Regions from separate parts of the Paenibacillus sp. JCM 18996 genome, predicted to be linked through region 2. Evidence: riboswitches for the same ligand, from Rfam matches in the RefSeq annotation. Region 2 holds a riboswitch; each other region holds the start of a gene.
What was found. A riboswitch is a leader RNA that binds a small molecule or an ion and turns the genes downstream of it on or off. The one in region 2 is predicted to bind thiamine pyrophosphate.

Region 1 (9,900 bases), 1.4 Mb from region 2:
AGCGTTGAACATTCTGCTCCGGTCGATGACAAGGTCGCGGACGACAGGGAAGGTGCTCATCGGGGCGATGCGGACCGGCTGCTCCAGCTTATCGATCAGTGCGGTACAAGCCTGGCGCGGCCTGCCGTTGATCACCATGGAGCAGGCGCCGCACACTTCCTCAAGACAGTTGGATTCCCAGCACACCGGAGTCGTCTTGCTGCCGCTCGCAGTCTTGGGATTCCGTTGAATTTCCATCAATGCGGAAATGACGTTCATATTGGGACGGTAGGCAAGTTCAAATTCTTCGGTGTAAGGCTTGGTTTCAGGAGAATCTTGACGTGTGACCACAAACTTTACAGTTCTGTTCGCTGTTTGTGCTTCAGCCATGATTAATGACCTCCTTTCTTGTCTGTTGTATAGTCGCGCTTGCGAGGCGGGATCAAAGAAACATCCACATCTTCATAGCTGATTTGCGGACCGTCCGGAGTCCATTTGGCTTTGGTCGTCTTCAGGAAGTTCTCATCATCGCGTTCAGGGAATTCCGGCTTGTAGTGCGCTCCTCGGCTTTCATTCCGCAGCAAAGCGCCCTTTGTCATCGCTTGCGCCAATTCAAGCATATTCCACAGCTGGCGGGTAAACGCTACGCCTTGATTGTTCCAGCGGGCAGTATCCGTCATGGAAATATTGCCGTATCTTTGCTTCAGCTCCTGGATCTTGTCCAGTGTCAGCTGGAGCTTGTCATTGAAGCGTACGACCGTCATATTGTTGTTCATCCACTCGCCCAGCTCTTTATGGATAACATAGGCGTTCTCGGAGCCTTTGTCCATTGCCAGCAGGCCTTCGTATTTATCGGTTTGTCTCTTCTTCTCTCTGTCAAACACCGAGGAAGAGATGTCTTCCGCATGTTTATCCAACCCTTTGATATACTCGGCCACTTTCGGTCCGGCCACCATGCCTCCGTAAATCGCAGAAACAAGCGAGTTCGCACCCAAACGGTTCGCGCCATGGTATTGGTATTCGCATTCTCCGGCAGCGAACAGTCCCGGAATATTGGTCATCTGGTTGTAATCTACCCACATGCCGCCCATCGAGTAATGGACCGCAGGGAAGATTTTCATCGGAATTTTACGCGGATCGTCGCCCATGAATTTCTCATAGATTTCGATAATCCCGCCCAGCTTCACATCCAGTTCCTTCGGATCCTTATGGGAAAGATCGAGATACACCATGTTCTCGCCGTTGATTCCGAGCTTCTGGTCTATACAGACCGAGAAAATCTCACGGGTTGCGATGTCACGGGGTACGAGGTTTCCGTATGCGGGGTATTTTTCTTCAAGGAAGTACCAAGGCTTGCCGTCTTTATAGGTCCAGATCCGTCCGCCCTCACCGCGCGCCGATTCGGACATCAAGCGCAGCTTGTCGTCTCCGGGAATGGCCGTAGGGTGAATCTGAATGAATTCTCCGTTCGCGTAGTAAACACCCTGCTGGTAAACTGCGGAAGCCGCTGTACCCGTATTGATCACCGAGTTGGTCGATTTGCCGAAAATAATGCCGGGGCCGCCTGTCGCCAAAATGACCGCATCGGAAGAGAAAGTATGAATTTCCATGCTGCGCAAATCCTGCGCGGATACTCCGCGGCAAACGCCGTCGTCGTCGATGATCGCGCCCAGAAACTCCCAATGCTCGCGCTTGGTCACCAGACCGGCGGTCTCCCAACGGCGGACCTGCTCATCGAGCGCATACAGCAGCTGCTGTCCTGTAGTCGCTCCGGCAAACGCAGTACGGTGATACTTCGTTCCCCCGAAACGGCGGAAATCGAGCAGTCCTTCCGGAGTACGGTTGAACATAACGCCCATCCGGTCCATCAGGTGGATGATGCCGGGAGCCGCGTCGCACAGCGCTTTTACCGGCGGTTGGTTGGCCAGGAAGTCGCCTCCGTAAACCGTATCGTCAAAATGCTCCCAAGGAGAGTCGCCCTCGCCTTTGGTGTTGACCGCTCCGTTAATGCCGCCCTGCGCGCAGACGGAGTGGGATCTTTTGACCGGGACCAGGGAGAAGAGCTCCACGTGAACCCCGGCTTCCGCAGCTTTAATGGTAGACATCAGGCCCGCAAGGCCTCCGCCTACTACGATCACTTTTGAATTAGCCATTGTTGTTCACACCCTTTACCCTTTTATATTCATAGCTGTTGTATTTGCAAAAGAAGGATCGATGAACGCGGTCAAAGACAGGATAAACATAACCGCCATGATCACGAACACGCCCATCCAGATATAGCTGGAAATGCGCTGAGCGCGGGGTCCCACAGTGACGCCCCAGGAAACGAGGAAAGACCACATTCCGTTGCTAAAATGGAAAGTAGCCGACAGAATACCTATGCAGTAAAGCACGAAGTACACCGGATTGGAGGCGATGTCATGCATCGTTAAGCCCAGCCCTGCGTGGGTAGTAGTGCCGAGCGCCACCTGAAGGCGGGTCTGGAACACATGCCATACAACGAAAATAAACGTAATGACCCCCGTCACACGCTGAAGCATAAACATTTGATTGCGGAAATAGCTGAAGTTGGTGACGTTGTTGCGCGCCGTATAAGCGACGTACAATCCGTAGACGCCATGGTACAGCAGCGGAAGCCAGATTCCAAACAATTCCAGGAAGAACACCAGCGGCAGCCCGTTCAAAAAGTTAACGGCCTCGGTGAAACCCTCTGGCCCTTTGCGCGCGGAGTAATTCGTCAATAAATGCTCGACCAGAAAAGCGCCTACCGGAATTACACCCAGCAAAGAGTGAAGCTTGCGGTAATAATAAGAATTTGCAGCCATCTCTTATGGATTCCCTCCTCTTGATTATAAAACGCCTGTTAAAACCATGATTCATTGTACTCCCCGTTAAGACAAGCGTCAATGCAGCTTCTGCGCCAATCTTCATAATTTCGACAAAAATGTAAGCTTTGCCAATTGTGAACAACGAGTGACATTAATATCGTACCTCTATGTAGCTTATAATGGAAGTGCTTATTTAGTATAATTACTTATAACGAATGATCATAAGGAGAATAACTGCATGGAAAATTTGAACGTATTCGCAACCGTAGTCGAGCATGAAAGCTTAAACAAAGCCTCAGCCATCTTGAATTTATCGCAGCCTGCCCTCTCGAGAAAAATAAGGAAGCTGGAAGAAGAACTGGGCGTAGAGCTGTTCGAACGCAAAGGCAAGAAGCTGATCCTCACCCGGGTCGGGGAGCTGTGCTACGAATTCGCCGTAGAGTCGCGCCGGATGCAGCGCAATTTTCTCCAATCCATCAATGAATATAAACTGGCCAAAACGAACCGGTCCTTCATCCTGGGCGCTTCGCTGACCACTCTGCAATCTACTCTTCCCGACCTTGTAACGGTTTACACATCGGAGACCCCTCATACGGACATTAAAGTGTTGACCGGCAAAACGCATGAAGTCGTCTCAATGGTAAAAGAGAAAAAGGTGGATGTCGGCCTGCTCGCCTCCACTATCGACCATCCCGGCCTGGTCTGCATGCCTTTATTTGACGACCATCTCTGCCTGGTGCTCCCGGAAGGCCACCCCCATGCGCAAAAAAAAGCGATAGAAATGAGCGATCTGCATGAGCTGTCCATGATCCTTTTCTCCAAAGGCACTTGGTACCGCGTGCTGACAGACGAGCTGTTCATGCGCACAGCCATTTTTCCCGACGTCAAAATGGAGATCGATTCGTTCGAAGCGATTATCCGTCTCGTTTCGACCTGCCAGGCAGCCACTCTGCTGCCCAAATCGTATGTCCGGCAGGATATGCTGGAAGAGAACCGTCTGGTCGTGCGCAGCATACCGGAGCTGGAATCCGCCAAGCGGACGACCTCGCTCATCTTTAACGAAACAACGGCCCTGAACGAAGCGGCGCGCCAGTTTGTGGACAAAGCAAGGCGGCATTTCAGCACCGCCAGGTAACCGTAATTGTTTAGGACGTTCTCATCTTCTTCGCCCGGTTCAGAAGCGTGAAAATCAGCCTTGGCCGCTCCAATAACCGGGTTTTCCACAGGGCCTCTTTTCCGCTTTAGCGGATATTATAGAACCTGCAGGTATTTTGGTAGATCGTGTCCCGAGCTTCTTCGAAGGGTATCCCCTTGATTTCGGCAATCTTGCGTATGACCTCGCCGATCATGCGGGGATGCGTCCTTTCGCCTTGGAAACGCCCTTCGAACGGCCAAGGCCCGTCCGTCTCAGCCATCATCAGCTCAAGCGGGTAGGCCGCAGCGAGATTCCGGATTTCCTCTTCATACCAAATATCCGGCGTGAAAGAGATGAAATAACCGCTGCGCTTCATGCGGTCGATGGTGGAGGCGCTTCCTTTGAACCAGTGAAAATGGGCTTTCGTCACCCCATGCTTCTCGAGCAGATCACACGCTGTATCCGCATCTTCATATACCGCGTGCAGCACCATTGGCGTCCGCTCAGCAGCGGCAAATTCCGCGAATCTGTCCAGCAGACCGATGTAAAACGCAAGTTCAAAGCTTCTGCCTTCGCGTTCCGCTTCCTTGCGGATGTAGTATGGCAAACCTACTTCCCCGACCGCTGTCATCTCGCGTCTGTGCTCCGACATCCAATGAAACAGTGCGTCCATCTCCGCATCTGACGGCAGCGGCTGTTCCGGATGAAAGCCGAACGCCGGCTTCACTCTGCCCGGATGCTGACGATGCAGTGTGAGATTGTCTCGGCAGGAAGCGAGGTCCATGGAAACCGCAATAAGCTGCTCAATCCCGATATCAGGCAGCTCCTGCAGTATGTGCGCTTGTTCTTCAGGCGCATACTTATCCAAATGAATGTGAGAATCGATTCCGGTCATTGTTTCCCTCTCCTCGAACGTTCCTGCTCCTTCTTCATAAGCCCGTAAATTTCTTCCTTCAAGCGGATGAAATCCACACTATGTACGACTCCTTCTTCTCTTGGCCGCGAAAAAGGAACGTTTATCTCCTTCAGCACTACCGTCGGCTTGCCTGATAACAGGTAGATCCTGTCCGACAAAAACAGCGCTTCATCGATGCTATGGGTAACGAACAGGACTGAGCGCTGATTCGCCTCCCACATCCGCAGCAGCCAGTCCTGCATCTCCTGCCGCGTCAGCGCGTCCAGCGAGCCGAATGGCTCGTCGAGGCACATCAGCTCCTGCGGGCTGAGCAGCGCCCTGAGGAACGACGCCCGCTGCTGCATCCCGCCGGACAGTACAGAAGGGTATGCTCGCTCGTACCCCTCCAGACCGACCTTCGGCAGCCACTCCCTTGCTTTCCTGAGGGCTTCGGCTTTAGGCACTCCCGCTACTTCCTGCGCCATAATGACATTGCCCTCTATCGTTCGCCACGGAAGCAAAGCGTGATTTTGCGGCATGTAGCTGATGTAGCCTTTTGCCCCGGTGATTTCCTTCCCGCCGAGAAACACGTGCCCCGAGGTAGGCCGCTCCAGCCCCCCGATAATATGAAAAAGCGTACTTTTCCCGCTGCCCGACGGGCCGATCAGGGTGACGAACTCCCCTTTTCCCACCGTGAGCGAAATCTCTTCAAGCACAGGCGCCGGCTCTCCTTGGCCGGGGAAGGTTTTGGAAATTCCGGTTAGCTTAAGTTGATCCTTGGCCTCCATGGCGTCCTCCTGTCTATTTGCCCGGCTTCCAGCGGATTACACGGCCTTCCACCCAGGCGATCAAGCCGAATAAGCCCAAGCTGAGCAGCACGATGATGAAAATCGCCACAAACATGCGGTCCGTCCGGAACGAGGCTTTCTGCAGCAGCATGTATACTCCGATCCCTTTGTCCGATCCAAGCCACTCGGCGATGACGGCGCCCATGACGCTGTAAGCCGCTGCGATTTTCAGCCCGGAGAAGACAGAAGGAAGGGCGCCAGGCAGCTCCAGCTTGAAAAAAATCTGCTTTTTCGTGGCCCCAATCATTTTCATATAATTCATCATGGCCGAATCGGTCTGCGTGAGCCCTCCCAAGGCCGCGACCGCAACAGGGAAAAAGCACACCAATGTAATGACGATCAGCTTGGGAAGCAGTCCAAACCCGAACCAGATCATGAGCAGCGGAGCGAGTGTAATGGTGGGAATATTTTGCGAAAGGATGAGCAGCGGGTAAAAACCCCTTTTGACAAGAGGAAACAAGTGCAGCACAAAGGAGAGCAGCAGCCCGACGGAGGAACCGACTGCAAATCCAAGCAGAGTAAGTCGAATCGTGGACAACGTATGTGTCCAAATTCTCGGGAAGCCGGCAGCCCCTTCCTGCACGATCAGGGAAGGTGCAGGAAGCAGCCAGTCCGGAATGTCGAACAGCACCGCGCACGCCTGCCATATCGCCAAAAACAGGATGACCACCACAAGGGGCGGCCAGCCTGCTTTTAACGGGCGATATTTGCTGCTCATGGCCTGTACTTCTCCGTCTGCTTATCCATCGAGGCGCCGGAAGGGTTGTACAGAATTTTGATCTGGGAAATGACGCTCGGGCTGCCGATCTCTAACATCGCGGCATTCATACGTTTTACGATGTCCAGCAGCTCGTCCAGATCCCCTTCCATCGTAGTGTCCAGCGGGTTGACCTGGTGCTTTACCCCCGACTGCTGAATGACCTCAATAGCCCGGTCCACATAAGGGATGACGTCTTCATTGTTTACGGTTTTCGGTATAATTTGAATGCTGAGCAGCGCGTTGGCCATTTGATAACCACTCCTTATCTCGCTTATTTGGATTCCGGAAGGAACTGATTCGTAAATGCTGCGTCCGCGTCAAGCTTCTTTTCCAGCAGTTTATGGTCCTGCATCCAGGCCGCGTAATTTTCCCACACAGACTTCTTCTGCTCGCCCCAGCGGGGAGCGTCGTCCTGATATTTCGGGCTGAGCCACTTCTGGCTGGCGACGACGAGATTTTTATCGAGGTCCGGATTCGCCTTCAGCAGAATGCCTGCCGCCTCTTCAGGCTTCTGGATCGCATATTGATAGCCTTTGGCAGTTGCCGCCATAAAAGCCTTCACCGTGTCCGGCTTCTCCTTGATCATCTTCTCGTTTGTTACGATCACCGGAGTGTAGTAATCCAGCTTCGGATCGTATTTATTCAGATAGATCATATTAATCGGTTCCTTGCGCAGCTCCGCCTGTATGCCCGTCCAACCGTAATATATCCAGGAGAAGTCAATGTCTTTTTTAATCGCAGTGAAGAAGTCGGCTTCCCCCACATTGACGATTTTCACTTTGGACACATCGGCTTTTTCACCGGACATTAACGATTGCAGCATCGCTTCCTCTACGGGAGAACCAAAGCCTCCATAGGTTTTTCCTTCAAAATCTTTGGGAGCTTTAATGTTCTTGGCTGCCGGAGACGCAAAGCCGGACGTATTATGCTGAATCACGGCAGCGATGGACACAAGCGGCACCCCTTGCAGCCGCGCTTGCGTAACCCCTTCCTGATAGCTGACTCCAAAAGGAGCCTCCCCTGAAGCCACCATCGCGTCGGCGCCGCCCGAGCCAGGCTGGATTATTTCTATATCCAATCCTTCCTTCTCATAAAAGCCTTGGTCCTTGGCGACATACAGCCCGGTGTGATTCGTATTGGGAGTCCAATCGAGCACTACTTTCATATGGGTCAACGGTTTCGAGCCCGTTTGCGGAGCCGCTGCGTTCGAACCCGGTTCAGCCTTCTTGGCTCCAGCCCCGCATCCTGTAAGGCCCGCCACCAGCAGCCCGCTCATCAACCATTTCATTGCTTTTCTCTGTCTGATTTTCATTCCCCATCCTCCTATAGTCCGGACAAATTAAAAAGCGCCCCTGATCAAGGAGCGCATAGATGCACATGAATAGCACTAATTCCTACGCTGGCATTATCCAGATCAGGTTAAAGGGTCAGTATCTTGAGGGATACAATCTCAGCCGGCCAATTCCAGCTCCCCTGGCGTTATTTAATTTGGCTTAGTTTAACATGGACTTATTATAAGCCTAAGCATTGGAAATGTCCACTAGCGGTCTGGGCAATCAGTCTGGGCAGCCGCATTTTCTTTTTTAGCGCAAAACAGGGCTGTCCTCAAGCAGATTTGTCCGCTCTTCGGATAACCCTGTTTACGATAATTCCCTACTCATTTAAAGCATTGGCATCAACTGTTAAGTGTCTACCCTTGTTTAACGATAATTGTAACATTTGACTGAAGCCCCGAATGATCCCTCAATATCCCGGAAACGGTGAGTGTCTCGCTTCCAAGCTGCTCTCTCAGCTTACCGACCGATATTCCGTTGTTTTGAGGATCAAATCGATCACCTAGAAACTCCCGCACAGTCATGTGCGCCATTCCATTTTGGAACGGGACCGTTCTGGTAAGACCGTTTGACGTAACCGACAGCTGATAAGAGTCGTCTGATGCATTAATTGTGAATCCTGTCACCATTTCTGTGTCTGGCCACGATTTGAGGACTATAAATGAGATTCGATTGCTGCTCTCAATAGAAGCGAATTCATTTCTGCTATTGATTTCTGCTGCAGTGGATTTAATAATAGGTGCCACTGTATCAGTAGTGATGAGGATCGTTAAAGTCACCGTGGATTGATTGCCGGACGTATCGGTCAAGGTTCCGGCTATGGTCAAATTCTTGCCGCCCATTGCGCGTTTGAGCGTACCTACTGTGATACCGTCCTGTTGGGGATCCAACTTGCCAAGCAAATCTTTTACAGCGAGATTCACGCTGCCGTCGTTAAAATACACGGATCTGCTTACCCCACCGGCAGTGAATGTAAGCTGTTTGGCTTCTTTGGACGATTTCATTTTAAAGTCGGTGATTCTTGATGAATCCGATATTGTCGACGGAATCTCGAGCGTCACGAAATTGCCTGTTTGAATCATTGCCGTAATATCATTACCTGCAATCACGGCGGATGCATTAATCAACACCGGTGCCGGGGCATTCGAATCTTTGACCAGCCTCAGCAGTACAATGGACTTACGGTTGGGATTACCGGAAATGTCCCTTAATTCACCGCTTACTTCCAAGCTTTGTTTGCCAAGTAAATCTCTTAAGGTTCCAACGGCAACCCCATTGCCTTGCGGATCAATGGAAGGACCGAGCAATTCGCTCACGGTTGCGTTGGCCTGGCCGTTGCGGAACGTAATTGTTCTTGTGATGCCGTTCATAACCGTTACAATTAATTTGTCCGCATTGCTGCTGGCGTTAATTGTAAAGCCTGTTACCATATCCGAACTGTTCAAGCCACTAGACAGGGTAAATGTGATTTGATTTCCAGCGACATTCGCTTGCACATCATTTCCGCCAATCTTCGCGGCTGCCGAGATAACCATCGGTGCGGCCGCGCCGTCCCCGCTTCCTTGCTCCAGCTGTGCAATCGTATTCTCTGCGGAAACCAGTACATTTAAGTTGGTGATATCCGCATCTTTCGCACCCAACGCTTGCGCATCTCTCACTTTAGCACGGGCTGCGATAACTGCCGGTTTGTCCGTGAGCGTTATTATGCCGGGCAGCGACCTGATCGCTTGAATAGCCGATTGCACCGCTTCGTTTTTCATTTCTGTCAGCCTGCTCTCCGATTGGACCAATTTCGATAACTCGTTGACGTTGAAAGTCGCCCCAAGGCTTAGGGCTCCGTTCACCAATTCACGCGCCCGGCCCACTGCCGCTTTATCACTGGCAGTTATCGTCGCAGGCAGTGCGTTAATGGCATTGATAGCAGCCGTTTTGGCTCGGTCTTTTAAGGCAGTGTCGCTGCCTGTCAATACTACACTGACCACCGTAGTGGACTGAACAGTAGTAACGGTTCCGTTAGAAATAAGACTGGCAGTTGTAATATTGACAAGTCTAATTGTGGCAATCGTCGTGTTCTGCGCAACGTTGATAGTAGACCCTTCCGTGGCCACGATAATGGTAGTG
Region 2 (9,900 bases):
TTTTACTCCGAAGTAAAGCCCTTGACGGCGTCCCGGGTGTACGACCTGGAAGGCTATGAATGGAGCGACAGGGCGTGGCAGAACGGCAAAAAGAAAAAGCCGTCCTACAACGCGCCCATGAATATTTATGAAGTACATATGGGTACGTGGAAAAAGAAAGAGAACGACGGTTACTATACATATAGGGAGCTCGCAGAGGAGTTGGTGGACTACGTGGCGGACCTCGGCTACACCCATATCGAGCTGCTGCCGCTGATGGAGCATCCGTACGACCGTTCATGGGGTTACCAGGCGACGGGATATTTTTCCGTCACGAGCCGGTTCGGAGAGCCGAAGGATTTCATGTACTTTGTGGACTGCTGCCACCGGAAAGGAATCGGCGTCATCATGGACTGGGTCCCCGGCCATTTCTGTAAAGACGATCATGGCCTGAGGCAGTTTGACGGACTCCCGGTATACGAATATGAGGACCCGGCCAAAGCGGAGAAGCATCAATGGGGAACGCTTACTTTTGACTTCGGAAAGCCGGAAGTGGTCTCTTTTCTCATATCGAACGCGGTGTTCTGGATGGACAAGTTCCATATTGACGGGCTTCGCGTAGACGCCGTGGCGAGCATGCTGCTGCTTAACTTTGGCAGAGCTGATTACGAACAGAAGCTGTACAACAAATACGGCGGAGAACAAAATCTGGAAGCGGTGGAGTTTATCAAGAAACTGAATACCGCCGTGTTCCAATACTTCCCGCAGGCATTGATGATGGCGGAGGATTCCACCGATTGGCCTAAAGTGACCCACCCCGTGGACGAAGGCGGTCTCGGGTTCAACTATAAATGGAACATGGGCTGGATGAACGATATGCTGAAATATATGGAGATGGATCCTTTATTCCGCAGCTTCAATCACCGGCTCGTTACGTTCTCCTTCATGTACGCCTTCTCCGAGAATTATGTGCTGCCATTGTCACATGACGAGGTGGTTCACGGCAAGAAGTCGCTGCTGGACAAAATGCCGGGCGATTATTGGCAGAAGTTTGCCTGTCTCAGGGCTTTCTATGGGTATATGTTCGCCCACCCCGGCAAGAAGCTTCTTTTCATGGGGGGAGAATTCGGGCAGTTCAGCGAGTGGAAGGATCTTGAGCAGCTGGACTGGGTGCTGTTCGATTATGATATGCACCGCCGGATGTTCGAGTATGTCCGCGACTTGAACCGCTTGTACCTGTCCGAGCCCGCTCTTTGGGAGCTGGACCACCAGCAGGAAGGGTTTGACTTCATAAGCCCGCACGACCAATCCCAAAGTGTGGTTGGCTTTCTGAGAAAAGGAAGCAAGGAGAGGGAATGGCTGCTGATCGTAAGCAATTTCACTCCAGTTGTCCATCCGGACTACCGGATCGGGGTTCCCGTGGCCGGCACCTATGAAGAAATCTTCAACAGCGACATGGAAGCTTACGGGGGATCGAACCAGTACAACGGGCTGCCTCTCAAGACCGAAGAGGAGGAATGGCACGGGCAGCCTTATATGCTCCGGATGATTGTGCCTCCCCTCGCCACGGTGGTCATTAAGCTCAAAAGAAAGGCTAGAGCCAAAGGCGCGAACAAGAACGGCAATTAAAAACACCCGGTGGTGCGCCGCGAGCAAATTAGCCGGACTCGTCTCACGGCGAGCGACGGGGTGCAGGGTATGTGTTGCCTGCAGACGGCAATAAAAGCGGCGAGCAAGTGAACGGTACCAAAAAGACGTATAGCAGAGAGAGGATGGAAGCCGATGCGCAAAAAGGAATGTGTGGCCATGCTGCTTGCTGGCGGCGAGGGAAGAAGATTGGGCGTATTAACCAAACAATTGGCCAAACCGGCTGTCCATTTTGGCGGCAAATACAGGATCATCGATTTTACATTGAGCAACTGCACGAACTCGGGTATAGACACCGTCGGTGTGCTGACCCAGTACCAGCCTCTCGTGCTTAATACTTATATCGGAATTGGCAGCCCATGGGACCTGGACCGGAAGGACGGCGGGGTGACCGTACTCCCTCCGTTCGTCGAGCAAAAAGGCGGAGACTGGTATAAAGGTACGGCCAACGCGATCTACCAGAACATCAGCTTTATCGAGCGGTATAATCCGGAATACGTCCTTGTCATTTCCGGGGACCATATCTACAAGATGGATTATGACAAAATGCTCGATTACCACAAGCGTAAAAATGCAGACGTTTCCATTGCAGTCATTGAAGTGGGCTGGGACGAAGCGAGCCGGTTCGGAATCATGAGCGCGGATGCTGACGGAACGATCACGGAGTTCGCTGAGAAGCCGAAGGAGCCGAAGAGCAATCTGGCTTCGATGGGCGTATACATTTTCACTTGGGAGGTTCTCCGTCATTATCTTCGCAAAGATGAGCAGAATCCGGAATCTTCCAAGGATTTCGGCAAGGACCTCATTCCACTTATGCTCAGCGAAGAAGCCAAAATGTACGCTTATCCGTTCGAAGGCTACTGGAAGGATGTCGGTACCGTGCGCAGCTTGTGGGAAGCCAATATGGACCTGCTGGACAACGAGCCGGAATTGAATCTGAACGATAAGCACTGGCGGATTTACTCCCTTAATCCTTATCAGCCCGCTCAGTATATCGCGCCAACGGCCCAAATCCGCAGATCCCTTGTGAATGAAGGCTGCGCCGTCTTCGGCGAAGTGGACCATTCCGTACTGTTTTACGGCGTTCAGGTGGGGGAAGGCAGCTATATCAAGGATTCCGTTATTATGCCGAATGCGCGGATCGGGGAGAATGTCACCATCCACCGTGCGATCATCGGGGAAGGTACGGTCGTTGAGGACGGTTGCACGGTCGGCGGCGAGGACACATCCGGCGAGATTATGCTGATCGGCGGGAACCAACGGATTACGACTTCAAATCAAAGGGGATAACAATTATATGAAACGTATCATGGGAGTCATTAATCTTGTGAATGAACCGGATGATTTGGAAGAACTCACCTATTACCGGTGCGTGGCTTCCGTTCCTTACGGCGGTAGATACCGGCTGATAGATTTCGCGCTCTCCAATATGGTCAATTCGGGAATCGAAAATGTGGCTGTGTTTACACACCATAAATACCGTTCGTTAATGGATCATCTGGGATCCGGCAAAGAGTGGGATCTGGACCGCAAGCGCGGCGGCTTGTTCCTGCTGCCTGCGGTGCTGGACGAGCCTTCGGGCATGTCGCGGGGGGACTTGTTCCAATTTTACAGCCATAGGGACTATTTTCACCGCGGACCGGAAGAGTATGTGGTCATCTCGCGCTCCCATATGATCTGCAATCTCGATTATAACGAGGTGCTGAGACACCATGAAGAAACCGGCGCGGACATCACGGTGATTTATAAGGAAAAAGATTCGCTGGAGATGGGAAAGCAAAGGCGCATGGAAGTCGATGAGGACGGTCGCGTCCTGGTGATGGAAGATCAGCTGGGTAGGCTGAAGAGCAGCAAAATCTCGATGGAAATGTATTTGATGAAGAAATCGCTGCTTCTGGATTTGGTGGAAACCTCCCTGGCGCGGGGCTGGGACCATCTCGTGAGAGATGCGATCATGAAGAACGTCCGCAAGCTGAATATTTATGGCTATGAGTTCAAAGGGTATCTGGGCATCATCAACTCCATCCAGAACTATTACAAGCACAGTATGGAGCTGCTCAATCCCAAAATATGGCGCGGGCTGTTTCTTCAATTCAACCCTATTTTTACCAAAATCAAGGACGAACCGCCTGCCAAATACATGGACAACGCCACGGTGAAGAATGCCCTGATTGCCAACGGATGCGTCATTGAAGGCAAAGTGGAGAACAGCATCCTGTTCCGCGGCGTCAAAATCAGCAAAGGCGCTTATGTCAAGAACAGCATCATCCTGCAAAACTGTGAAATCGAAGAAAACGTGATCGTGGAGAACAGCATTCTGGACAAAGATGTGTTCATTTCCAGAGGACGTGTGCTAACTGGAGATTCCAAAGCGCCGTTTATCGCCGCGAAAACGAAAGTGATATAATTCGATGTCATTACTCAGAAAAACAATAGTGGAGGAGTAAAGGCGTCCGCTGCATGAAAGCGCTTGATATGCCGGTACCTGCTGCGGCCCCTTTTCAGCCTGCCGCTTATAAAGGAGTGGAAAGAATGAAAGTTTTGTTTGCTGCTTCCGAAGCCGTTCCCTTTGCCAAGACGGGGGGACTGGCCGACGTCATCGGCTCGCTGCCCAAGGAGCTCAAAAAACAAGGTGTGGATGTGCGGGTCATTATGCCCAAATACGGCGATATTCCCTTGCATTTTCAGGAGCGTATGGAGCAGGTCTGCAATTTCTACACCAATATCGGATGGAGAAGGCAGTATGTAGGTATCCAGAAGCTGGAGCATGAGGGAGTCACGTTTTATTATGTCGATAATGAGTTTTATTTCAAAAGAGGCGGGTTGTACGGTTACGGGGACGATGCGGAGCGATATATCCTGTTCTCAAGGGGCGTGATCGAAGCTCTCCCTTACCTCAAATTCATCCCGGACGTGGTTCATTGTCACGATTGGCAGGCGGGATTGATTCCGGTGCTGTTTAAGGCGCATTACTGGAACCTGCCGGATTTTGCCAATATGAAATTTATGATCACCATCCACAATATGAAGTACCAGGGCATCTTTGGGAAAGACCAGTTCAGGGAACTGGCCGGGCTGGGAGAAGAACATCTCCACGGATACGCGCTTGAGCTTCATGGGGGGGCGAGCTTTTTGAAAGGCGGTCTGCTGTACTCCGATGTGATTACGACGGTCAGTCCCACCTATGCGGAAGAGATCCAGACGCCTTATTTCGGGGAAAATCTGGACAGCCTGCTGAGGAGCCAATCCGACCGTTTGCACGGCATTGTCAACGGCATCGATTACGAGGAGTTCGATCCGATGAAGGATCCGCGGCTTTTTATCAATTACCGGGATTCCCTGGTGAAAAAGAAGATGAACAAAGTGCTGCTGCAAGAGCAGTTCGGGCTCCCGGCGGGCAGGGACATCCCGATGATCGCCCTCGTAACCAGGCTGGTGGAGCAGAAAGGGCTCGATTTGATTGCCGGTGTGCTGGAGGAGCTCATGCAGGCGGATGCCCAATGGGTGATTCTCGGGACGGGTGAGCATAGATATGAGGAGATGTTCAGGTACGCGGCCTGGCGGTATCCGGACAAGGTTTCAACTCATATCACGTTCGATGAGGAACTGGCCAGAAGAATGTACGCCGCTTCGGACTTGTTCCTGATGCCCTCCCAATTCGAGCCGTGCGGTATCGGCCAGCTGGTCGCGCTTCGCTACCGCTCCGTGCCGATCGTGCGGGAAACCGGCGGACTGAAGGATACGGTACAGCCGTACAATGAATTTACGAAGGAAGGCAACGGCTTCAGCTTCACCAATTTTAACGCGCACGACATGCTCCATACCGTGCGCCGGGCATTGGAGTTTTACCATGATGCGGATGCCTGGTCCGCCATTCACGGCAACATCAGGAAGTGCGATTTCTCCTGGAGTAAATCGGCTCAGAAGTACATTGAACTGTACGAGAGGATTACCGTTCCCGAAGAAAGGATTGCGCTGGATGAGCCGGAAAACGAGGCGGATGGCGTCCTGGAAGATATGCCGGAAAACGAGCCGGGCAGCGTCACGGAAAATATGCCGGAAAACGAGACGGACAACGTCACGGAACATACGCCGGATAACGAGCCGCAAGAGAATGCTTCTGAAAAGAAGGCCTCTGAAGAAAGCGTGCCATTCCTTCCATAACGCCAAAGATGTATGCACATACCTGCGAAGGTTGAACTGCGGGTGCATATCTTGCACAGCCGGCCTGCGGGCCGGCTTTGTTTCTTTTTACAGCGCGTCAGTAAAAAAGGTTCTCAACGCTGCAACTTCGTGCTATAATTTACGATCATATGAATGCTAAGTATCACTAGGGGTGCCATACGGCTGAGACGGAACATCTCCGGACCCTCTGAACCTGATCTGGTTTATGCCAGCGTAGGGAAGTGGTGAGCGTACCGTTTCAAGGTTTGAGTATACCAAGCCGGGACGACCACTTTTCATCGGAAAAGTGGTCTTTTTTGTGAGTTTCGGGCTCACGCAAAAACAGCGATTCCACACCTAAGCCCTGCGCGTATCCGGGATTATTTTGTTCAAGGAGGTGCTTATGAGGCCAAAAGAACTGCACATCGTTTCTACAGGCAAGCAGTCCATGGCTGAAGTGGCCGCAATTGCCGCGCAGATTTATCCTTGGGTAACTTTTTTCCATCTGCGCGAGAAACACAGGACGGCCCGCGAGCTGTGCGAAGGCATTAAACAATTACTCATGGCGGGTGTCGACCCGAGAAGAATTATTGTCAACGACCGGGCCGATGTCGCGGCCGCCATGTATGTGTACGGCGTTCATCTGGCGTATCACAGCCTGGATGTTGCGCAGGCGAAGGCAGTATTTCCGGGCCTGGCTGCAGGCAAATCCGTTCATTCCGCAGATGAGGCGGTACTGGCCGAAGAGGAGGGCGCGGATTACCTGATATTCGGCCATGTGTTTCCGACAGCGTCAAAACCGGGCATGGCAGCGAGAGGCGTTGAAGCGCTCCGTGAAGTGATTGCGAAAGTGAAGGTGCCGGTTATCGCCATCGGCGGACTGACTCCGTTAAATGCCGCAGAAGTGCTGGACGCCGGTGCGGCGGGCATTGCCGTGATGAGCGGTATCCTCGAAGCGGTTGATCCTGTGGACACGGCGCAGGCGTACTATCAAATTTTACACAACGGGAGTTAATGAATATGGCAGAACACTACGATGTGGCAGTTGTCGGCGGAGGTGCGATTGGTGGGTCGGTCGCATTCCATCTGGCGAAAAAGGGGTTCAAGGTTCTACTGCTGGAAAAGGGCCGCACAGGCTCCGGCGCTTCAAGCGCGGCGGGTGGAATGCTGGGAGCGCAGTCCGAAATGCATGAGAAAGGGCCGTTCTTCGACCTGGCCCGGCTCAGCAGAGCCAAATTTCCTCTTATCGCGGAAGAGCTGAAGGAGCTGACCGGCATCGACATCGGCCTGGTGCAAAAAGGGCTGCTGAAGGTTGCCGCAACCTCCGAGCAGGCGGAAGAGTGCCGAGGCATGATCGCTTTTCAGGTCGAGGCAGGGGAGCGGGCGGAATGGCTGACTCCCGAGCAGGCGCGGGAAGTGGAGCCCGCTTTGACGCAGCAGATCTGCGGAGCCGTGTACATCCCAGGCGACGGCCAGGTGTTGGCCCCTGAGCTGTCGGAGGCTTATGTGAAAGCAGCCGCAGCGCTGGGAGCCGCGGTAAAGGAGTACACCGAGGTGAAATCGTTGATTATCGACGGGGATCGGGTGAACGGCTTAATCACGGAAGAAGGCACGGTGTTGTGCGAACGGGTCGTAGTGGCAGGCGCGGTCGGAAGTAAAGGACTGCTCACGCAAGCCGGGCTTTCACTGGATCTTTATCCGGTCAAAGGAGAATGCTTTTCGGCCGTCACACAGAAGCCTCTATTGGAAACGACGATATTTTCAAAGGGATGCTACCTGGTCCCCAAACGCGGCGGCCGAATCCTTGTAGGCGCTACGATGGTTGCAGGTTCCTATGATTTGACAGTCAGTGTGGGAGGACTGATGGGCTTAATGGAAAAAGCGGTGCGTCTCGTGCCTTCGATCGCCGCGGCCAGATTGGAAAAGTCATGGGCGGGACTCAGGCCGCAGACACGGGACGGGCTGCCTTATCTGGGGGAGGTACCGGGCTGCATAGGGTTGTTTGCGGCGGCAGGACACTACCGGAACGGGATTCTGCTAAGCCCGATTACAGGGGAGCTTGTAGCGGACCTGATCTCGGGCAAGCGGACGGCCGGCATGGATCTGGACGCTTTTCGCCCCGACCGGCACAGCGCTTCTCTTACGGCAGGAGGAATATAAAAAATGAAAGTACTTACGATCAACGGAACCGAGCTTGAGGTCCCGCAAGCGGTCACGACGGTAAGGGAGCTTTTGACCCATCTGGAGCTGGACCGCAAAGTCGTCATCGTGGAATTGAACCGGAATATTCTTGAAAAATCGGCGCACGCCGAAGCCCTGCTTTCCAATGGAGACCGGGTCGAAATCGTACATTTTGTGGGAGGCGGATAAACATGTTAACTATCGGACCTTATCAGTTTAAATCAAGACTTTTGCTTGGGACAGGAAAATTTCCGGATTTCGAAGTCCAGCGGGTGGCGGTCAACGTGTCGGAGGCCCAGATCCTCACTTTTGCCGTTCGCCGGATGAATATTTTCGAGCCCGGCCAGCCGAATTTCCTGGAAATGCTGGATCTCGCCCGGTTCAAGCTGCTGCCTAATACGGCAGGTGCCCGGAACGCTGAGGAAGCGGTGCGGATCGCAAGGCTGGCCAAAGCTTCCGGTTTGTGCGACATGATTAAGGTGGAAGTGATCGGGGACATGAAGACACTGCTGCCGGATCCCGTGGAGACGCTGAAGGCCACCGAATTGCTGCTGGAGGAAGGCTTTATCGTGCTGCCTTACACCTCGGACGATGTGCTGCTGGCCAGACGGCTGCAGGAGTTGGGAGCGCACGCCATAATGCCGGGAGCTTCCCCGATCGGTTCGGGCCAGGGGATCGTCAACCCGCTCAATATCAGCCTTATTGTAGAACAGGCGACGGTTCCCGTTATCGTGGATGCCGGTATAGGCACTCCTTCCGACGCCGCCATTGCTATGGAGCTCGGGGCTGACGGAGTTCTGCTTAACACGGCGGTATCCGGAGCCAAGGATCCGATCAAGATGGCGCTTGCCATGAAGCTCGCCATTGAAGCCGGCCGTTTTGGCTTCGAGGCGGGCCGGATCCCGAAAAAACGCTACGCCTCAGCGAGCAGCCCGATGGAAGGAATGAGCCTATCATGACCGGCCGTTCGGAGGAAACGGGCCATTCCATGGATATGGCAGTACCGAAAGTGTTGACTATTGCCGGATCGGACAGCGGGGGAGGCGCGGGCATCCAGGCCGATCTGAAAACGTTCCAGGAGCTGGGAGCTTTCGGCATGTCGGTGATCACTGCGGTCACGGCTCAAAACACACTGGGGGTGCAGGGGGTTTACCCGCTTCCTGTGGAAGCGGTAGTCCGTCAGATGGATTCCATCGGCGAGGATCTGGAGCCTCAGGCGGTGAAGACCGGCATGCTGTTCAGCGGTGAAATCATCGAAGCTGTGGCAGGCAAGATCTGCAGCTACGGCTGGCGCGGGCTGGTGGTCGATCCGGTGATGACCGCAAAAGGGGGTGCGGCGCTGCTGCGGGACGACGCTGTAGAGGCTGTATGCAGACACCTGCTGCCGCTCGCCAAGGTAGTTACGCCGAATATTCCGGAAGCGGAAGCTCTCGCGAATATGAGCATCCATTCAATGAAAGACCGTGTGGAAGCGGCAAAGAGAATCCATGCATTGGGACCTGAGTACGTACTGATAAAAGGCGGGCACGCAGACGAGCAGGCTGTTGCGGAGGATCTGCTTTATGACGGTGCAGCTTCCTATACGTTCACTGGCGAGAGAGTAAAGACCAAAGATACTCACGGCACCGGCTGCACCTTTGCCGCAGCGATTGCCGCCGAGCTCGCGAAAGGGGCTTCTGTCCGGCAGGCAGCGGGTACAGCGAAGCATTTTATTCAAGCGGCTATCGCTCATCCACTGGGAATCGGCGGAGGACACGGGCCTGCCAATCATTGGGCCTACAGGAAATACTCCCGGGGCAACATAGCGACGAACAACTAAAGTTTGGAACGGGGGAGCGGAAGTGGCGGAAGCGTTAAGGGAACGGCTGAAGCTTTATTTGGTCATGGGAACGGTGAACTGCCTCACGGATCCTCTACGCACGTTGGAGG
Region 3 (9,900 bases), 1.4 Mb from region 2:
CCGATGGAGGAGATCGTCAGCATCAGGCCCAGTTCAATCGGCTGGGGCGAAATAAAGCGCAAGATTCCTTCAATGAAAATACCTATGGCGATAATCGCCAGCGCCAGCCCGTTGAGGAAGGAAGCGACAATTTCAAACCGGAGGTACCCGAATGTGTACCGGGCATTGGGAGGCCATGAAGCCATATAGATGGCGAACATGCTCAGTCCTAAAGCGATGACATCGGATATCATGTGGGCGGAATCGGACAGCAGAGCCAAAGAATTCGAAAGCAAGCCGCCGACAATTTCCACTATAGTGAAGAATAGAGTAATAAGAAGTGTGGTCCACAACGTTTTCTTGGACCTGCTTTGTTCCTTTACATGAGATAGGTGGTGGTAATCGTACATATGCAGCCTGCTCTCCGTTAATTTTGAAAAGGATTATGCCCTGAATTATACGATACCTCGCAGCCTCCCTGCAAATGAGTGATAATTATTTTTTTGTCTCGAACCGTTGACGGATGCAAAAATATATGGTTAAATTTATACAATTAGAAATTTAACTAAATATAAAACTTGATCTCGTTTGCAAGAGAAGGAGGGGGCCATGTCCTTACAGCTCGTGTTTAAAGCATTGTCGGACCCGACGCGAAGAAAAATACTCGATCTGCTCAAGGAACGGGATTTGACTGCTGGGGAAATCGCGGATCATTTTCAAATGACGAAGCCCAGCATCTCCAATCACTTGAATTTGCTCAAGCAGGCGGAGCTGGTATGGGACGAAAGGAAGGGGCAGCACATTATGTATTCTTTGAATACGACGATTTTTCAGGATGTGATGAAGTGGGCTATGCAGTATTATCAAACAGAAGGGAAGGAAACGAAATGAGAAAATACGGAATACCTCTGATTCTGCTTTTGGCGGCGGCAGTGATTTCCTTGTGGAGCTACCCGAAGCTTCCTGATAATGTAGCCACCCACTGGGGAATGAATATGCAGCCCAACGGCTATTCACCGCGCTGGCAGGCGGTTCTGATTATGCCGGTGACGATGATCGCGATCTATCTGGTTTTTGTACTGATCCCTGTGCTCGATCCCAAGAAAGGCAATTACGCCAGATTCAAGTCCGGGCTGGACACGGTGATGAACGGGACGCTGTTGCTGCTGTTAATCGGCCATACCACCATCATCGCTTACGGATTGGGCTATCCAGTGGACGTGTCCACCATCATGGCAGTTACGGTGGGCTTGCTGTTTGTGCTCATAGGCAATGTCATGCCCCGTTTCCAGGCGAACTATTTCGTCGGTGTCCGCACTCCGTGGACTCTGGCGAACGAAGAAGTATGGAGAAAGACCCATCATCTTGGCGGCTGGAGCTTTGTGCTCGGCGGGCTTGCCGTTATCTGCACCGCGTTCCTCGGCGCCGCCGTCCAGTTTACGGCGATTGTTTCCGTAGCCCTGTTGACAGCAATCATAACCCTGGCAGGATCAAACTATTATTATAAACGGGAAACACGCGGGAATTAGGATTCGTGAACCGTTTCCATTTTTGTTACACAAATGAAATGTTTCTGTTATGGTTCCATAATATTGATCGGGTACTATAATAACCAAGACCCCCTTTTTAATATATAAACCTTGCAGGACCTGCCCGTTGCAGGTCCACTTTTTTTGCCCCGGAAACAAAAAAACCGCCCTAAGGCGGTCTCCTGACGATGTGCAGCGTCAATGTCTACAAATCCACAAAAATTCTTTCCTTCTGTTTAAAATAAACCCATTGCTTGAAGCCCAGCTCTTTCAGCTTGCTTCGCACTTCTTCGAATTCGTCGCCGACGCGGCTTGGCTTGTGGGAATCCGAACCGAACGTCACCTGCACTCCATAATGCCTCGCCTGCTCAAGCATGATATGGGAAGGATACCAGCCGCCAACGGTTTTTGTTTTGCCGGAGGTATTGATTTCAATTGCGATGTCGCAGTCGGCAATGACTTTCAGAGTCTTCTCCACGATATCGGTTTGAATATCCGAAAACTCGGGATAGAAGCCCTTCATCGCGTCGATATGGCCTAGAATCTGGAACATGCCGCTGTGCGCGGATTGCTGGATGAGATCGTAATAAATCTCTTTCTGCCGGACCTTCTGCTCCTCGTTCAATCCGTTCCAGCGCTTCTTGTTGAAAATGCTTACTCCGTCCGTCTGATGGACCGAGCCGATGATATAATCGAAAGGATAACGCTCATAGATGTCTTTGTACGCCTGGATGTGCTCCGGGAAAAAATCGGACTCCACACCAAGCAGCACGTCGATTGTTCCTTCGTACTTTTTTTTCAGGCGGAGCACTTCGTCGATATAGTTCGGAAAGTCGCTCTTGGCCATGGCGATTAGCGGATGCAGCTGATCCTCGTCGCTTGCGAAATAAGGCGAATGGTCGGAAATTCCGATCGCCTTGAGGCCCGCTTCAATGCCTGCGCGAACATAATCCTCGATGTCGCCTTCGGCGTGGCCGCATCTTCTGTGGTGGGTATGCAGATCAAATTTCATGGGAACCTCCTCTCCTGGGCAGCAATGGATAATAAAACTATTTTAACCGAAAACGTCTGATTGAACCACCTTATTCCGAACCGAGGAACTGGTATTCCTGCATGCCCATCAGATCGTTCAGGAACTGCTGCATGGCGGAGTTGAGATAACGTCCGGATTTGTAAATGACGCCTACCGGGTGGGAGGTCTCGAGATCGGCGACCTGGATCATCTTCAAGGACCCGAGGCGAAGCTCGACCGAAATGGAAAGCTTGGAGATCACGGCCGCGCCCAGATTGAGCTCCACCATGCGCTTAACTTCTTCCGAGGAAGAGAGCTCCATCACGATCTTGGGCACGATTCCATGCTTTTGCAGCACATTATCGATAAATCTTCTTCCTGCCGTTTCGGGGGAAAGCATGATCAGAGGTATATTCCGCAGCATTTCCACGGCAATCCTGTCGTACTTGGCTAAAGGATGCTCAGGAGACACAACAAGCTCGAAGGTGTCGTAATACAGGGCTGCCGTCTGCAGGGAAGAGCTCTTGTCGAACAAGTAGGTAATGCCAAGGTCGATCGTGCCGTTCTCCACGGCGTACATAATTTCCGATGTCGTCATGGAATGGATGCTCGTCTTGATCATAGGATATTGGTTCTGGAAATAAGACAGCACCCGCGGAAGAATCTGCATCGCAATCGAGGTGGTCGTCCCCAGATGGATATGCCCCTGAGGGGCCTGGTTCAGGTCGGCCAGCCGCTGCTTCAAATCTTCCACCGTCTGTAAAATAATCTGGGCGTGGGTCAGAAACAGCTTGCCGCTTTCCGTCAAGGTAACCGGTTGGTTGCGGTCGATCAGCACTGTCTGGAATTCGTCCTCAAGGCTCTTCATTTGGGCCGATACTGCGGGCTGCGTCAGATTGAGCAGCTCTCCCGCTTTGCGGAAGCTCATCGTTTTGGATATCGTCAGCAGTGTTTCCAATTGGCTAATGTTCAAAGTCGACCCTCCAGAATAGATAATTTCTATATAAAGTCATGGTACATATAAAATTTATTTTTCAATAAAACTATTATATGATACGCTGTCACGGCCTTGCAATAGCCGGGAATAACGGAGGAGGCCGGATATCGCAGACAAAGCCGGACGCAGTAAGGCGAAAGCTGCAAGATGAAAATTTTGTAAAATACACGGGCGGATATTGTGTACAGTTCAAGTTTAAATATAGAATAATGAAATGCACTTTAATTTGAAATATGAAATGAGGGGACTAGTTTGAGCGCCACTTCAAATGTTAGATTAACGGTCATCGGATTGGCCATGGGTTTGCTTCTGGCTGCGCTGGACCAAACGATCGTATCGACGGCGATGCCTACGATTATCTCCAAGCTGGGAGGGCTCGATTATTTTGTGTGGGTGTATTCCTCCTACCTGATCGCGAACGTCGTTTCCATGCCGATCTTCGGAAGGCTGTCCGATATGTACGGCAGGAAGCTGTTCTTTTTGCTCGGCATTACCGTATTTATGGCCGGTTCCGCGCTGTGCGGCACATCGGGCAACATGACGCAGCTGATAGTTTACCGCGCGATCCAGGGGATCGGCGGCGGCGCATTGATGCCGATTACGTTTGCGATTATTTTCGATCTCTTCCCGCCCGAGAAGCGCGGCAAGATGCAGGGACTGTTCGGCGCGGTATTCGGCCTTTCCAGCGTATTCGGACCGATTGCAGGCGCGTATTTCACCGACCATTGGACCTGGAATTGGATTTTCTATATCAATCTTCCGCTGGGCGTCGTCTCCTTCTTCCTGATCGCCATGGCCTACAAGGAAGGTGTGGAAAGAAGAAAACAGAAGATCGACTGGTTTGGAACGGTAACAATGATGGGGGCGGTGCTGCTGCTGATGTTCGCCCTGGAGTTCGGCGGCAAAACCGTCGGCGGGGTAAACTTCGAATGGAGTTCGGTCAGCGAGCTGTCTCTTTTCGCGGGTAGCATCGTTTTTCTGGCTCTTTTCCTGTGGATCGAAACCAAGGTGGAGTCGCCGATCATTCCGCTCGGCTTGTTTAAAAACCGGCTCTTCACTTCCTCGATGGGTGCGAGCTTCTTTTACGGCGTGCTGCTGCTCGCCGCGGCTTCTTACATACCGCTGTTTATCCAAGGGGTGTATGAAGGCTCGGCGACCAATGCGGGCATCGTGATGACTCCTATGATGCTTGGCGTCGTGGTAAGCTCCACTTTAGGCGGGCGGTTTATCGGAAAAACCTCCTACCGCAATATTATGCTGGTTTCCGCCGTTCTTGTCCTGCTCTCGAGCCTGCTGCTGTCCGGCATCTCCGTAAACACTTCCCGTACGCTGGTCACGTTTTATATGGTGCTTATGGGTCTGGGCGTCGGCGCTTCTTTTCCTGTCATCTCGGTTTCCGCCCTGCATAAAATCGAATTCCGCGAGAGGGGTATCGTCACTTCGTTGGTCAGCTTTTTCCGGACGATCGGCTCAGCTGTAGGAATTATTATTCTCGGCACGGTCCAAAGCTCGTATCTGAAATCGAAGCTGTCGAAGCTCGCCCCGAATCCGCGGTTCGAGAATCTTAATGCGAATGCTTTACTGCAGCCTGAAGTAAGAAAAATGATACCGAAGGAAATCCTGGATCAAATTACGGCGGCTTTGGCGGACTCCATCGCCCATGTGTTTGTATGGTCTCTCGTTATGGCTGTGGCTGCGCTGCTGTTTATCCTGTTTATGGGAAAAGCCAAGGAACAGCTGCCGGCCAAGGCTGCCGAAAGGAAGACTGTCGGCGCGAAGCAGGGAGTTTAGCTTTTTTGAACGTCCGGTTTTGGGCGAGCTTTTCTGTGTAAAGATGCCTCTATTTTGGGCAAACAGTCTTTTTACCCATTGAGGCCTTCGAGCAGTTCGGCGATTTTCATCGTTAGCAATTGGCCTTGAGGTTTCGTTACAGGTTTGCAAAAGCCCGCTTAAGAGACGTATTCTCGAAGGTTTTTTGGGCGCAACAATAAATGAGTTAGGCATATGCTGAAGAGAATTCTAGATATTGAAAGGAGGAAAAGGCTTTGGCCTATCCTTATTATTCATATCCAACGTATTCTCTTCCGCACAATTTAAAGTATGAAACTTTAACAGTGGTTGAGCCTTGGGTTAGACACGGTTTACAAGAAGCCTATGCTATATCGACTGAACATGCTTTAAGAGAAGCAACTGCAATCACCTATTTAGTGGGAAAAGGTTATAATCCCGCAGTAGCTCATCAAATCGTGGAGTCCTGGTGGCATGCTCAGTAAAAAAGAGCGCCCAAGCAATTCCAAGCACCCTGAAGGGTGCTTTTTCATTTGTGCAAAACCTGGCATAAACATCGGAGCCGAGTGATCATGGATTCTTGTCCAGGTGCCGCAATATTTGAGAGAAGCCAGATTGTTGAAAATTAGAATGACCGGTCTTTGCTGGCAGCAGCTGTTTTTTCTGAACGAAAACAGGTTGTCAATTCCAAAAATATACTGTATTGTATTAATCAACGACAACAACATATCGCGCACCGGGTGCTTGATGAAGTCAGGCTGAGATAATGACCTTATGTCATTGACCGGAAATCTGATCTGGGTAATGCCAGCGTAGAGAATAGCATGTGACATCAAACCGTCCGGTTATTCGTGGCGGTTTTTTTTGCTCCTCTGGCACCCCTTTGTTGTCCCGTTAACCAAATAGGCAACGCCAGCGGAGGAAAGCCTCAGCCTTTGTGTACACAAAGACCGCTTCTTTTCCGCCCGCGGTCTTTTTTAGCTGCGTGCGCAGAGGAATCTCCGCTTGTACCAATTCATTTATACCGAGGAGGAAATGAAAATGGCAAGCGAAATCAAATCAAATGAAAGCATCTCAGAGCCGACGGCTTTTCCGGGCAGCAAGAAGGTCTATGTCCAAGGTTCGCGCTCTGACATTCAAGTTCCCATGCGTGAAATCGCCCTGTCTTCGACAACCGGTGCGAGCGGCGAGCAAGCCAACCCGCCTGTAAGGGTCTATGACAGCAGCGGTCCTTACACGGATACGGGTGTTCAAACGGATATCCGCGCAGGCCTGCCTGCGAACCGTCGGGCATGGATCCTGGAACGCGGCGATGTGGAAGAAATTACAGGTAGAACGGTCAAGCCCGAGGACAACGGATATGTGAACGAGGCCTCGGTAAATCAGGTGGAAATCTTTCCCGGTCCGAACCGCCGGACATTGCAGGCCAAAAGCGGAGCCAATGTCACGCAAATGCACTATGCGAGAAAAGGGATCGTTACCCCGGAGATGGAATATATCGCGATTCGGGAAAATGTGTCCCCTGACTTCGTGCGCAGCGAGGTTGCGTCGGGACGTGCGATTATTCCGTCAAATATCAACCATCCGGAAAGCGAGCCTATGATCATCGGCCGGAATTTCCTGGTCAAAATCAACGCCAATATCGGTAATTCCGCCGTTGCTTCCTCTATTGACGAAGAGGTCGAAAAAATGCGGTGGGCTGCCCGTTGGGGTGCGGATACCATTATGGACTTGTCCACGGGAAAAAATATACACACAACGCGCGAATGGATTATCCGCAACTCCCCGGTGCCTATCGGAACCGTACCGCTTTATCAGGCATTGGAAAAGGTTGGCGGCAAAGCCGAAGAGCTGAGCTGGGAAATTTACCGCGATACGCTGATAGAACAAGCCGAGCAGGGAGTGGATTATTTTACGATCCATGCCGGAGTTCTTCTGCGCTATGTGCCTTTGACGGCCAAGAGGGTGACGGGCATCGTCTCTCGCGGCGGTTCCATCATGGCGGCATGGTGTCTTGCCCACCATCAGGAAAACTTCCTTTACACTCATTTTGAAGAAATTTGTGAAATTATGAAATCGTATGATGTGGCTTTTTCGCTTGGGGATGGGCTGCGTCCCGGATCGATAGCGGATGCCAACGACGAGGCACAATTCGCGGAGCTGGATACATTGGGTGAATTGACCCAAATCGCCTGGAAGCATGATGTGCAGGTGATGATCGAGGGCCCGGGACATGTGCCCATGCATTTGATCAAAGAGAATGTGGACCGGCAGCTTGAAGTTTGCCAAGAGGCGCCGTTCTATACGCTCGGACCCCTTACGACGGATATCGCGCCCGGCTACGACCATATTACTTCGGCGATCGGCGCGGCCATGATCGGATGGTTCGGAACCGCCATGCTGTGCTACGTCACTCCTAAAGAGCACCTTGGCCTGCCGAACAAGAATGATGTCCGTGAGGGAGTTATTGCCTATAAAATCGCGGCTCACGCGGCCGATCTTGCCAAAGGCCATCCTGGAGCCCAGGAGAGGGACAACGCTCTGTCCAAAGCGCGGTTTGAATTCCGCTGGAGAGACCAGTTTAACCTGTCTTTGGACCCGGAAAGAGCGATCGAATACCATGACGAGACGCTGCCGGCGGAAGGAGCCAAAACGGCTCATTTCTGCTCGATGTGCGGACCGAAATTTTGCAGTATGAGAATCACTCAGGACATCCGGGAGTATGCGAAGCAGCAAGGGCTGCAAGATCAGGAGGCTATCGAAAAAGGGATGGAGCAAAAGGCGGCCGAGTTCAAGGATGCGGGCAGTGTGATTTATAAGTAAAAAAAAGATTTCCGAATGTTCCGCACCTCATATTTGCGTGAGCCTCAAAAATTCAGCCAGATCTTTGCAGACCGCATCCGGCTGAATGCCGGACTCGGCAATGTGAAGTTCCACATTGTCCGCCGTGGCCAGGCCCGTGAGCACAAGGGCCGTCCTGCACCCGGCGGCTTGCCCGCCCCCGATGTCGGTGCGGATGTTATCGCCGATCACCCACACGTCCTGCGGGGGCAAGCCGCCCAGCTTTTCCAGCGCGTAGTTCATGATGATCGGCGACGGTTTTCCGATCACTACCGGCTCGGCCGCGCTGGCGGTCTGTATGGCGGCTCCCAGCGAGCCGGCGCCGGGGTTCAGCAGACCATCTGAAGGCAGCAGATGGTCCGGGTTGGTCATGACGAAGCGGGCGCCGTCAAGAATGGCCCTTACGGCAGCGGCCAGCTTGCCGTAATTGAACTCGCGGTCGATGCCCTGCACGACATAGTCGGGCCCCTCATCCGTCAAGGTGAAGCCGGCGGCGCGAAGGGCATCCAGCAAGCCGGTCTCGCCGATGGCGTAGACCCGGCCATTCTTCCGGCGCTCGCTCAAATACTGAGCGGCGGCTTGGGCGGACGTGAAGATTTCCTCTTCACCCGCGGCAATTCCCGTCTCCCGCAGATGATCGGCGACTTGTGCCGGAGTTTTGGAGGAGTTGTTGGTCATGAGCAGGAACGGCAGACGCCGGTCCCTCAGATGCCGCACGAATTCCGCGGCATGGGGGATCGGATGTTTTCCATGGTACAGCGTGCCGTCCATATCGAGAATAAAGCCGGGCATTAGTTTCTTCCTTTCTGAATCAAAGATTAAGCTTATCGTAACAAAATTAGCTCTATCAGACAATTTCGGGTGAGGCGCACAAGGAACAAGAGGCGTACAGGGAACGAGGGTCGTACAAGGAGACCTCTGCTATTTCCGTAACTTGTCCGTTCTCGTAATTTGCTTCCCATAATTTGTATTGACAATAACCAACATGGGATGTTAATATCTAACAAAATTGATGGAAGGGCTTCTAGGGAAACGGAATTGAGCTGCGCCGCAGCGACGTTCCAACCGAGCGAAGCCGGGCGCAGGGCGATCGCCGCGCTACACCGTAGGGATAAAAGACCTTCGGCAAGTTCCGCTGCTTAAGCGAAGCTTCCGAAGGTCTTTATTGCTTTAAAGAGTCATCAAGGTGATGCTGACGGAGTGACGGCTCTGCATGAGCGGTGAGGGGGAGAGACGATGACAGCCATACGGGTAAACGGGCTCAGCAAAAGCTTTACGGTAAAGAAGAAGCGCGAGGGCTTTCTGGGCAGCGTCAGCTCTTTGCTTAAGCCGGAGTTAAGCGAGAAGATGGCGGTCCATCCCATTGATTTCACGGTTGAGCAGGGAGAGATGCTTGCTTTTCTGGGGCCCAACGGCGCGGGCAAGTCGACAACGATGAAAATGCTCACCGGCATCCTGCATCCCACGTTCGGAGAAGCGGAGGTGCTCGGATGCTGCCCCTGGAAAGAGCGCCGCAGGCTCTCATTCAGGATAGGCTCCGTTTTCGGGCAGAAATCGCAGCTGTGGTACCACCTGCCGCCGATCGATTCCTTTGAGCTGATGAGCCGCATATACGAGCTGGACCGGACGGAATTTTTCAGGCGCAGGAATAACCTGGTGGAACGCTTCGAACTCGGCCCCTATCTGAATACAGCGGTCAGAAAGCTTTCGCTTGGCGAAAGAATGCGCTGCGAGATTGCGGCTTCCCTGCTGCA

Region 1: it holds a riboswitch for thiamine pyrophosphate, as region 2 does, so the genes downstream of both, ACZ5N7_RS19215 (ABC transporter substrate-binding protein) here and ACZ5N7_RS06820 (thiamine phosphate synthase) in region 2, are expected to answer to the same signal.
Region 3: it holds a riboswitch for thiamine pyrophosphate, as region 2 does, so the genes downstream of both, thiC (phosphomethylpyrimidine synthase ThiC) here and ACZ5N7_RS06820 (thiamine phosphate synthase) in region 2, are expected to answer to the same signal.

The regions. Positions count from the first base shown of each region.
Region 1 is NZ_AP043884.1:3,880,867-3,890,766, reverse strand. It holds gene sdhB (succinate dehydrogenase iron-sulfur subunit) at 1-369, opposite strand, end outside; gene sdhA (succinate dehydrogenase flavoprotein subunit) at 372-2,132, opposite strand; gene ACZ5N7_RS19245 (succinate dehydrogenase cytochrome b558 subunit) at 2,148-2,804, opposite strand; gene ACZ5N7_RS19240 (LysR family transcriptional regulator) at 3,046-3,942, shown strand; gene ACZ5N7_RS19235 (TatD family hydrolase) at 4,049-4,837, opposite strand; gene ACZ5N7_RS19230 (ABC transporter ATP-binding protein) at 4,834-5,625, opposite strand; gene ACZ5N7_RS19225 (ABC transporter permease) at 5,639-6,403, opposite strand; gene ACZ5N7_RS19220 (thiamine-binding protein) at 6,400-6,693, opposite strand; gene ACZ5N7_RS19215 (ABC transporter substrate-binding protein) at 6,717-7,757, opposite strand; TPP riboswitch at 7,820-7,930, opposite strand; gene ACZ5N7_RS19210 (S-layer homology domain-containing protein) at 8,136-9,900, opposite strand, start outside.
Region 2 is NZ_AP043884.1:1,383,596-1,393,495, reverse strand. It holds gene glgB (1,4-alpha-glucan branching protein GlgB) at 1-1,608, shown strand, start outside; gene ACZ5N7_RS06835 (glucose-1-phosphate adenylyltransferase) at 1,762-2,916, shown strand; gene glgD (glucose-1-phosphate adenylyltransferase subunit GlgD) at 2,924-4,033, shown strand; gene glgA (glycogen synthase GlgA) at 4,159-5,790, shown strand; TPP riboswitch at 5,949-6,048, shown strand; gene ACZ5N7_RS06820 (thiamine phosphate synthase) at 6,194-6,805, shown strand; gene thiO (glycine oxidase ThiO) at 6,811-7,950, shown strand; gene thiS (sulfur carrier protein ThiS) at 7,954-8,160, shown strand; gene ACZ5N7_RS06805 (thiazole synthase) at 8,163-8,930, shown strand; gene thiD (bifunctional hydroxymethylpyrimidine kinase/phosphomethylpyrimidine kinase) at 8,966-9,790, shown strand; gene thiE (thiamine phosphate synthase) at 9,813-9,900, shown strand, end outside.
Region 3 is NZ_AP043884.1:3,893,367-3,903,266, forward strand. It holds gene ACZ5N7_RS19275 (cation diffusion facilitator family transporter) at 1-389, opposite strand, end outside; gene ACZ5N7_RS19280 (autorepressor SdpR family transcription factor) at 589-870, shown strand; gene ACZ5N7_RS19285 (SdpI family protein) at 867-1,508, shown strand; gene ACZ5N7_RS19290 (histidinol-phosphatase) at 1,714-2,520, opposite strand; gene ACZ5N7_RS19295 (LysR family transcriptional regulator) at 2,591-3,493, opposite strand; gene ACZ5N7_RS19300 (MDR family MFS transporter) at 3,770-5,308, shown strand; gene ACZ5N7_RS19305 (hypothetical protein) at 5,563-5,790, shown strand; TPP riboswitch at 6,032-6,141, shown strand; gene thiC (phosphomethylpyrimidine synthase ThiC) at 6,347-8,128, shown strand; gene ACZ5N7_RS19315 (TIGR01457 family HAD-type hydrolase) at 8,156-8,938, opposite strand; gene ACZ5N7_RS19320 (ABC transporter ATP-binding protein) at 9,383-9,900, shown strand, end outside.